DNA from 3 places in the Paenibacillus sp. NPDC058367 genome. Region 3 is predicted to be linked to each of the others. Evidence: predicted binding sites of a transcription regulator. Region 3 holds the regulator's gene; each other region holds the start of a gene.
What was found. Region 3 encodes Rex, which represses fermentation and respiration genes when NADH is low (regulators of the CRP and FNR family bind a similar motif). Its sites were predicted from a motif close to TTGTGAAATATTTCACAA; they were not measured.

Region 1: a site for Rex is predicted at 1,649-1,666, ahead of nirB (nitrite reductase large subunit NirB). Genes of this name have one in related genera too.
Region 2: a site for Rex is predicted at 1,262-1,279, ahead of ACFWMP_RS10785 (polymer-forming cytoskeletal protein). Genes of this name have one in related genera too.

The regions. Positions count from the first base shown of each region.
Region 1 is NZ_JBHXIZ010000003.1:417,777-420,963, reverse strand. Features, by position in the region: gene ric (iron-sulfur cluster repair di-iron protein) at 1-308, shown strand, start outside; gene ACFWMP_RS18750 (hypothetical protein) at 844-1,554, shown strand; gene nirB (nitrite reductase large subunit NirB) at 1,773-3,187, shown strand, end outside.
Region 2 is NZ_JBHXIZ010000002.1:46,946-50,132, reverse strand. Features, by position in the region: gene ACFWMP_RS10795 (histidine phosphatase family protein) at 1-203, shown strand, start outside; gene ACFWMP_RS10790 (hypothetical protein) at 268-513, opposite strand; gene ACFWMP_RS10785 (polymer-forming cytoskeletal protein) at 652-1,203, opposite strand; gene ACFWMP_RS10780 (LacI family DNA-binding transcriptional regulator) at 1,515-2,426, shown strand; gene ACFWMP_RS10775 (MFS transporter) at 2,476-3,187, shown strand, end outside.
Region 3 is NZ_JBHXIZ010000003.1:122,560-125,746, reverse strand. Features, by position in the region: gene dinG (ATP-dependent DNA helicase DinG) at 1-1,402, shown strand, start outside; gene ACFWMP_RS17355 (redox-sensing transcriptional repressor Rex) at 1,534-2,187, shown strand; gene ACFWMP_RS17350 (amidohydrolase) at 2,174-3,187, shown strand, end outside.

The DNA of each region.
Region 1 (3,187 bases), 300 kb from region 3:
AGGAAGATTTACTTGAGCATACGGCTAAAGAAGAAGAAGATGAGTTTCCTAAGCTGTTGACATACGCTGCTAATCCTAGTGAAGAAGGCCTGACATCGCTTCGTGAGTCATTGTCTGAGCTGGAGAGTGAGCATGATGGTGCGGGCGATATTTTGAGAAAAATACGTAGTATTACAGATGATTTCACTCCACCGGCGCATGCTTGCACGACCTATCGATTGACATATGCCCGGCTGGAAGAGCTGGAGAGTATGACTTTTGAACACGTACATTTGGAGAATAATATATTGTTCCCTAGGTTTCAGTGAAGATGAATAGTGTTCTAAAGAGTCCCTTAGGGGGCTTTTTTTATAGGGAATTATAGAATGTACAGAAATGTGGATAACTCCGTTGAAAAAGATAGAAGAAATGATCGTAAAAAATATGGGTAAGATCGATTGATGGATAGATGGATGGCAGGCAGGCAGGTGGAAGGATTGCTTAAAAGCGGACTACGAGATAGGGCTGAACGAGCAAAAAGAGGGGGATAAATCCCCCAGAATATGTGAAATGGCGCCGGATGAGCAGAAAGAGGGGGATAAATCCCCCAGAATATGTGAAATGGCGCCGGATGAGCAGAAAGAGGGGGATAAATCCCCTAGAATATGCGAGATAGCGCCGAATGAGCAAAAAGAGGGGGATAGAGGTTAGCTTTTTAAAAAGTTTTTGTCAATTTTAGAAGTAAGCTTGTTATTACTTATTTGAGAACATGGCTTGTTTAAGTTATCCTTAAAAAGACAGAATACATAACTTTACAAGCCTGAGACGCTATATGGTCATTAGGCGGGACAAGGCGGTGCCAGGATGCCCATGCGATCTTTGTGGAAATTGATGCTAGGATTAGTCATTGTATTCATAATAGGTGGATGCTCTACTAACAATGACGGCAATAGTAATGCTAATAATGGTGTGGCAGGATCAGAGGGACCGACAATATCAATAAGGGTTGGAGATAATGAACTGCTTACTAAACCATCGGATAGGTTACTTAGTGGGAGTTATAGAAATGGAATATCGATCATGGAGCTACTGAAAGGTAGTAATGTTGCCACATTTGCTGAGGATAACTCAAGCATTGTTTCGGTAAAGGATTTTTCGCTAGAGGCGGGAATGGTTTGGGAGCTTCAGATGGGCGGTCAAATCATTGGGAATGCGGATTGGAATAATACTGTAGAGTATGATTCACAGCTAGTCTTCACCGCGAAGTCGAAGGACCATCAAGCACCACTTCAAACTGTAAGGCTGACCTTGAACGGTGGAAGTGTTGAAGTAGACTTGCATCATACGTATATTATGTTATTTGAAGAGGATTTAACTGTAAGAGATTTGCTCAAAAGCTGTAGTAGCGTACAGTTAGCCGATGACAATAAAAAGGTGCTTTCCGTCGACGATTATACTCCTCTTAGTAATGAAGAATGGAAGCTGAAGGTGAACGGAAAACAACTACTCGATGATGGAATGGATATGAAGCTCAGGGCTCAAGATGAATTGGAGATTTTATTGACTTTACGCTAAAAAATCGTACATTAAGCCAGAGAAACGGTTGTTCAGAATCGTTAATCTGGCTTTTTATGTGGAAAAGATATCTAACAATTATCAGTACACTAAAGTGTGAAAATATTCACAATTGAAGTGACTGCAATCACAATGACGAATTGAATTTGAACCGTATAATTCCAATATGTAGAAGAGAAATTGATCAGGTATTCATAAGCTTGAGGAGGCACCTAACCATGACAACGATAAGAGAAAAACTAGTATTAGTCGGCAACGGTATGGCAGGCATAGGTACGATTGAGCAGATATTGAAGCTGGGTGGAGCTTATGACATCACGGTTTTTGGAAGTGAACCTCATCCCAATTACAATCGGATCATGTTGTCTTATGTTCTTGAAGGAAGTAAGACCCTTAATGATATCATCCTAAACGACTGGAATTGGTATGAAGACAATAATATAACTCTACACACGGGAACAACGGTGACACGAATTGATGAAGGTTCGAAGCAAGTTGTTACGGATAGTGGGATGATAGTCCCCTACGACAAGGTAATTATTGCGACAGGCTCGAATTCGTTTATTTTACCTGTACCTGGCAGTGATAAAGAGGGCGTTGTAGGATTCCGGGATATTTCAGACTGTGATGCGATGCTGGCAGCGGCCAAACAATACAGCAAAGCAGCTGTTATCGGCGGGGGGTTGCTTGGGTTGGAAGCGGCAAAAGGTCTTCTGAACCTTGGTATGGATGTTACCGTAGTTCATTTGATGGAAGATCTGATGGAGCGTCAGCTTGATCGGAATGCCTCCTCGATGCTGCAAGCTGAGCTTGAGCGTCAAGGCGTGAAATTTGCTATGGGCAAACAAACGATAGAATTGAGCGGGGAACAGAGAGTAAGTGGATTGCGTTTTAGTGATGGCAGTACGCTTGCTGCAGATTTTGTGGTAATGGCTGTTGGAATCAAACCGAACGTGACATTGGCAAAAGATAGCGGAATCTCCGTAAATCGTGGGATCGTGGTGGATGATTATTTGCAAACTTCCATGCAGAATGTATATTCCATCGGCGAATGTGCTGAGCATCGCGGTATGTGTTACGGACTGGTGGCTCCACTATTTGAACAAGGCATGGTTCTAGCTAAACATTTATGTGGTAGCGATACCAAGCCTTATGAAGGTTCGATTGTTTCCACGAAGCTTAAAATTTCTGGGGTGGATGTATTTTCTGCAGGTGAGTTTTTGGATTGTCCTGAACATACTGTGATCTCAAGCAAAGATGAATGGAAGAAAACTTATAAGAAAATTTTGCTCAAAAATAATGTGATTGTCGGTGCGGTTTTGTTCGGTGATGTAACGGAGTCCGCGAATCTGCAAAAGCTAGTAAAACAAGGCGCGGTAATGACCGATGAGATTTATACGGAGGTTATGGGAACGGGCTGCTGCGGTGGCGGAGCTAAGAAGAGCACATCCGTAGAAGCTATGGCGGACGAAGAAATTGTCTGCGGCTGTAATGGTGTAACTAAAAAAGCGATAGTAGATGCTGTCACTGAACATGGTTTTACTACTGTGGATGAGATCAAAGCATGCACTGGCGCTACTCGCTCTTGTGGTGGTTGTAAACCCGTAGTAGAACAAATCCTGCAATTTGTCTT
Region 2 (3,187 bases), on a different contig from region 3:
TCATTAACGATAATGAAGGACATGAGGTACTTATTGTCACGCATCGGATGACCCTGAAAGTCATTATGGCTCATTTTCTCAATAAATCATTGCAGGAATTAGGGGAACTACCGGATATTCTCTCTACAGCATTGTGTAAAGTAACCCTAACTGACAACAATACAACTATCGATCTGTACGGCGATACTTCACATTATCAATAAATCCTTCTCAAAAATAAAAAAGGAAACTCCGATTTAAATGGGGTTCCCTTTTTAGACTTCAATTTTAAATTTCCACACTTTTGATTGTAAAGCTGCGGACCTTCATCCATTTTCCTGAAATAAATTCGTCAATTGTTTTCGTCTTCGGTCTAACACAAAAACGATGCTTGCTCCCTTTATCAAAACCAACCGCTTCAAAAATCAGGCCGTCACCTATTTGCTCCTTAAAGAACACTTGCTTAAGTCCCAATCTATTTAACATTTCAAGCTTTACACTTTCGATATATGTGCGTGAATACTCCTTAGACATATGTGTTCCTCCTAGTAGTGGTAGTAATATTATAAATTCAATATTAAGAAAATCAACCGAAGATCACATAATCACAAAAAGAAAAAAGCCAACCCATAGTCTATGGATTGGCTTCTACTATATAAGTTGATTACGAAATTATTTAACTTCTGTTGTTCCAGTCACTTTTCCATCAATAACAGCTGATGTTTTCAGATCTTCGCTCGCGAAGTAGAGGTTACCATCAATAGTGGCGGTTTCAGGCAGAGTAAAGCCTTTCGCTTCTACATAAACATCGCCTTTAATCGTTCCGCCTTCAACTTTCAAATTCTCACTTTGTACTGTAAACTTTGGTACGGTTAGTGTATAAGTAGCAGTGATCTTGTGATCAGCATCTTGCGAATAAAGGGCAATCTTACGGTAGATATCGCCATCTGCGGCTCCTTTATTACGGAATTCTCCAGCTACAACAACCTCATCAGGAATCGTTACATCATTTAGAATCGCAACAATCCAGTTTCCATCTTTGCTAACAGCCTTAGTAAATGCATCTGCTTGATTCACGATCGAAGCTGTAGTGACAGCATCTGTCTGCTCAGCAGCCGGAGCTGAAGTTGCCGCCGAATTAGTTGCTTTATCCTCATTTGCTCCACAACCTGCCAATACTGCTACCGAAACCCCAGCCACTAAAATCATTTTAAATAGTCTCATTTTCGATTCCCCCTAATTTTGATTATGAATTAATTATATATTAAAATTCTTAATAATTAAGTGAATAATTTCACAAATTTGTGTCAGTATCTAAAGCGGTTTCACAGCGTTCTCTCTTCTCGATTAAGATTTGTTCCCATGAGTCACGTCTCTTCTCGCTGACTGATTTAGGTTCTTACATCTATTTACCCAAATTATAAAAATGAACACAAGCATCATTTGCTTCTTGGTATAAAGTCAATCGTTGACTCTTTTCAAGTGTTAATGATAATATTTGGAAATAAATATCTCAGCAAGGGAGAAGTTTACTGGTGAAAAAGACTACAATGAAAGACATCGCGCTACAAGCTAATGTCTCCGTTGCGACTGTAAGCTATGTTCTGAACCGCGTAGATAACCAAACCATTCCTGAGAAGACCCGCAATCAAATTCTGTCACTTGCCGAAGAACTTCATTACATTCCTAATCTAGCAGCCCGTTCGCTTGCCAATAAAAAAACGGGATTAGTAGGGATACTTGTCAATCATTCTGCTTATATGCCTCCTTGGAAACTCTATGCCCAGTTTACCTTTATCCGTGCTTTGGAACAGCGTTTAACGGATGCCGGATATCATACGCTGTTATATTCTCTTGGTACTGACCATCCTTCTCTGAATATCATCGTCGAAAGAAAGCTCGAAGCCGTCTTTCTGATCGATGTACACGATGAATCCTTCTATTCGATTTCCAAACATTTTGTAGAAGGCATCCCTTTGATTTTGATCGACAGCATGATTGAAGATAAGCTGTTTAAGCAAGTTCTTTACAATTATCGTTCAGCTCTACAAAAGGTAATGCCGGAGGATCTTTCACAGGTTTGTTTAATTATGGAGAGCTTCAATAACTCCCTACTCACTAGCTTTATCCAAGACAATCTTCCTTTACCTGAGAAAGCAATATTCAAAGTTCAAAATATGGAGGAATTGAATACAATCTTATCGGAGGGGATTTACAAAGAGGCCATAGTTATTAATGAGTTTATCGGAAGTTGTGTTGAAAGATCCGGGGTATTCGCACGTCTTTCTGTTCTATGTACCTGTAATTGCCCAGAAATGCTTGGAGAAGACGTTCAGAAATTCATATTCACTGGGGATAAATCAGCCACTGCTTTTGAACTAATGGAGGAGTTATTACATCGTCCTGACTACTCCAAACAAGAGAATAATCGTTATTTTGTTGATTAATTTTTTTTCGATATTCACTTAAGCGTTTAAGTCGAGAGGAGATTTACCCATGACAGATCCTGTATTAGCAAAACATGCATCCACCACCGCTCAATCCTATCCAACCCTTTGGGGAAACCGGAGATTTATGCTGCTACTCAGCTCCTATTCCATTTCTTTGTTTGGAAATACCTTTCACAGCATTGCTTTAAGTTTATGGGTACTTCAGACGACCGGAAGCGCTAAAATGATTGCCATTATTACGATAATCAATCTATTGCTCAGTTCTTTACTCGGATCGATAGGAGGCACACTCGCAGACAGGATCAATCGTAGAACCATTATGTTAATCACTGATTTGATAAGCTGCGGTCTAGCAGTTACGCTTGCTCTGACCATTTCCATGTCTTCTACATCATTCATTATCGTGGCCATATTAACGGGACTTACGACAGTCTCAGCATTATTCCAATCCCCTGCGTATCAAGCTTCAATTACCACTGTAGTTGGAAAAGAACATGTGCAAAAAGCAGTCGGGATTCTGAACCTGTCGGAGAACATCTGTAGGACGATTGGGTATTCGGCTGGAGGTATTTTTGTAGCAAGTTTTGGAGCGGCAGATGCCATATTATTTGATGGAGCTACATTTTTCGTTTCCTTTCTACTAGTTCTTGCTGTCCGCTCCCTTCCACTCCCAAACCGAGTGAATACCGGACCTAAAGAAGAAAGAAAATTCACACAGGATCTTGCGGATGGCGTTCGTTATATTTGGAAATACCCCT
Region 3 (3,187 bases):
GCATTTCACGGTGGCACATACACTATCGCGTCTTTATAAGGATAGTCGAAATGGCCAACTTCCTACACTTCGCCAAATGCTTCAGTCATCAGGCAGTGAGGAAGCTTCTGAATGGAGCGGAGTGATCGATAGAATCTATCCGGACCTTCTTACCGTAAAAGAAACCTGGGATCTGCTTAGTGATAAACTATTCAGCCTCTTGCCGGAACGCAGCGATGCAGCGGCGGGAGAAGCCGGCCAGTTAGTCATGCGGCTACTTCCTACCCGTAAACCGAAAGATTGGGATGAATTGGTTGCTTTAGAGAATACTATGAATCTGACATTAAGCGAAATTATCCGTAAAGGTGATAAAATGCTTAATGAGATGCGAGATCAAGAAGGTCAATCTTCCTCAGATAGCCTAGTTACCGATATTAGCGGCTTATTTAAGGATTTAGCTTCTATACGTGAGCAAGTACGGTTTTTTATGGGATTAAATGATGAGAATGTAGTATATTGGCTGGAGGCGAATGGAAATTATCGCAGTAAATCGCTACAGCTGTATGCCGTTCCTGTTGATGTTAGTACTCAGCTTAAGGAGCTGTTTTTCGACAAGAAGAAAAGTATCGTACTAACTTCGGCGACACTCTCTGTGGATAAATCTTTCCAGTTTATGATTGATAATCTCGGACTTAATGAAGCTGCGGAAGAGGGGCGTCTGATGACATCACTCCTGCCTTCTCCCTTTAAGTATCGGGAGCAGGCGCTGTTAGTTATTCCGCGGGATTTCCCAAGTGTGAAGGGGAGTGTAGGCGATGCCCGATTTGTCGATACACTCGTACAGTCACTAGCAGAAGCAGCTATTACAACACGTGGGCGGATGCTTGTCCTGTTTACTTCTTACAAGATGCTACGCCAGGTTTACGATCCTCTGAAAGAGGCTCTAGCCTCACAAGAGATCACGGTGTTAGGTCAAGGCGTGGAGGGGGGCAGTCGTAGCAAGCTGATCCGCCGTTTTCAGGACAGTGCAGCTTCTGTACTGTTAGGAACAAGCAGCTTTTGGGAGGGTGTAGATATTCCAGGTGAAGCATTAACATGCTTGGCCATCGTGAGACTCCCATTTCAACCGCCAAACCACCCCCTAGCGGAAGCGAAGTCTGAGTTATTACAAGCCCAGAAAAAGAATCCGTTCATGAAGTTGTCTGTTCCTCAGGCGGTTATTCGCTTCAAGCAAGGATTTGGGAGGCTGGTACGGACAGCGCAAGATCGGGGTATTGTTATTGTGTATGACACAAGGGTGATCGAATCTCACTATGGGAAGTATTTCCTCTATTCGTTGCCTGGCCCGAAAATGGAGCATATGCTTACGGATCAAATGGTTCCTCGTATAGCGGAGTGGTTGGAAGACGGAGGCGTTTCTTGAAAAGAACGTCATCGATCTTATTAATCTCTCTACAAGGAAGGGCGGTATAAGAATACCGCTCTTCCTTGAGACGAGGTGCAGATATTTCGATAGGATTTGAACAGAATATCACTTAAATTAGGAGGTAAATTATGAAATCGGATAAAATATCAGAAGCCGTTGTTCGCAGACTTCCTGTGTACTTGCGTTTCTTGAATGATCTCCAGAAACGTGAAATATTAACCGTTTCCTCACAAGAACTAGGACAAAAACTTGATTTGAATCCTGCTCAAATTCGTAAAGATTTAGCTTATTTTGGAGACTTTGGTAGAAAAGGTATCGGGTATGACGTAACTTATCTTATTGAAAAAATCCGTCATATTCTGAAGCTGGATCAACAATTGAATGTGGCTTTAGTAGGTGCCGGTAACCTTGGACATGCATTATCTAATTACAATGCTTATCTGAAAGATACTATGAAGATTACCGCTATATTTGACTCCTATGCACCTAAGGTAGGGCGGAAAATCAACTCTCTTACCGTTCAACCGATGGAGGAGCTTGGACAGACGGTTCGTGAGCAAGGTATTCGAATTGGGATCATTACTGTGCCTGATTCAGAAGCGCAGAATGTAGCAGATATTCTCATTGAGTCTGGCATTGAGGCGATTTTGAATTTTGCACCAGTGATTCTAAAAACACCATCGAATATCCGGGTTCATGCTGCCGATTTTACAACGGATTTGCAAAGCCTTGCTTATTATTTGAAAGACGGAAAGGAAGAAACCGGAAATGAAGAGCAGTAAAACGATTATTAAGGGCGGGCGTTTTCTTATTCCGGGAACGGATGAGCCGGTTCTGAATGGATATATGACTATTGAAGATGATTTGATCACTTACATAGGAAAAGAAGAGCCTTTAATGGAAGATGATGTGCAAGTTGTTGATGGCAGTCGTCTGCTGTTTATGCCAGGTCTGGTAAACACACATGGCCATGCGGCAATGTCATTGCTTCGTGGTTATGGAGATGATTTAGCACTTCAGGTGTGGCTTCAAGAGAAGATGTGGCCGATGGAAGCGAAATTCACTGGAGAAGATGTATACTGGGGAACCTCCTTGTCGGTACTGGAAATGCTAAAAGGTGGTACTACAACCTTCTTGGATATGTATGATCATATGGATCGAGTAGCAGAGGTAGTCGAATTATCAGGCATTCGTTCTGTACTGATGAGAGGCGTAATCGGATTATGCCCAGAGGAAGTACAAAATCACAAGCTTGCGGAAGCGATTTCTTTTGCACGAAATTGGCATGGTAAGGCTGATGGTAGAATTACGACGATGATCTCGCCACACGCCCCATATACTTGCCCACCGGACTTCTTTGTTAAGTTTGTTCAAGCGGCACATGATTTGGATTTACCGATGCATACCCATATGTCCGAGACCAAACGCGAAGTGGAGCAGAATGTGGTGGATTACGGACTTCGGCCTGTAGCGCATTTAGAGAAGCTTGGAATGTTCACACGTCCGTCTATTGTTGCACATGGCGTTCATTTGAATGATGAAGAGATCGAGATACTGGCTCGTCATGATGTAGGCGTGTCTCATAACCCAGGAAGTAATCTGAAACTGGCTAGTGGAGTGGCTCGGGTTACGGATCTTCTAAAGGCTGGTGTGAAGGTATCACTGGGTACAGATGGTGCGGCAAGCAATAATAACCTGGATATGTTTGAAGAGATGCGTCTTGCAGCCCTCATCCATAAAGGTGTAAGTGGTGATCCGACGGCTGTTCCAGCTCCGGAAGCG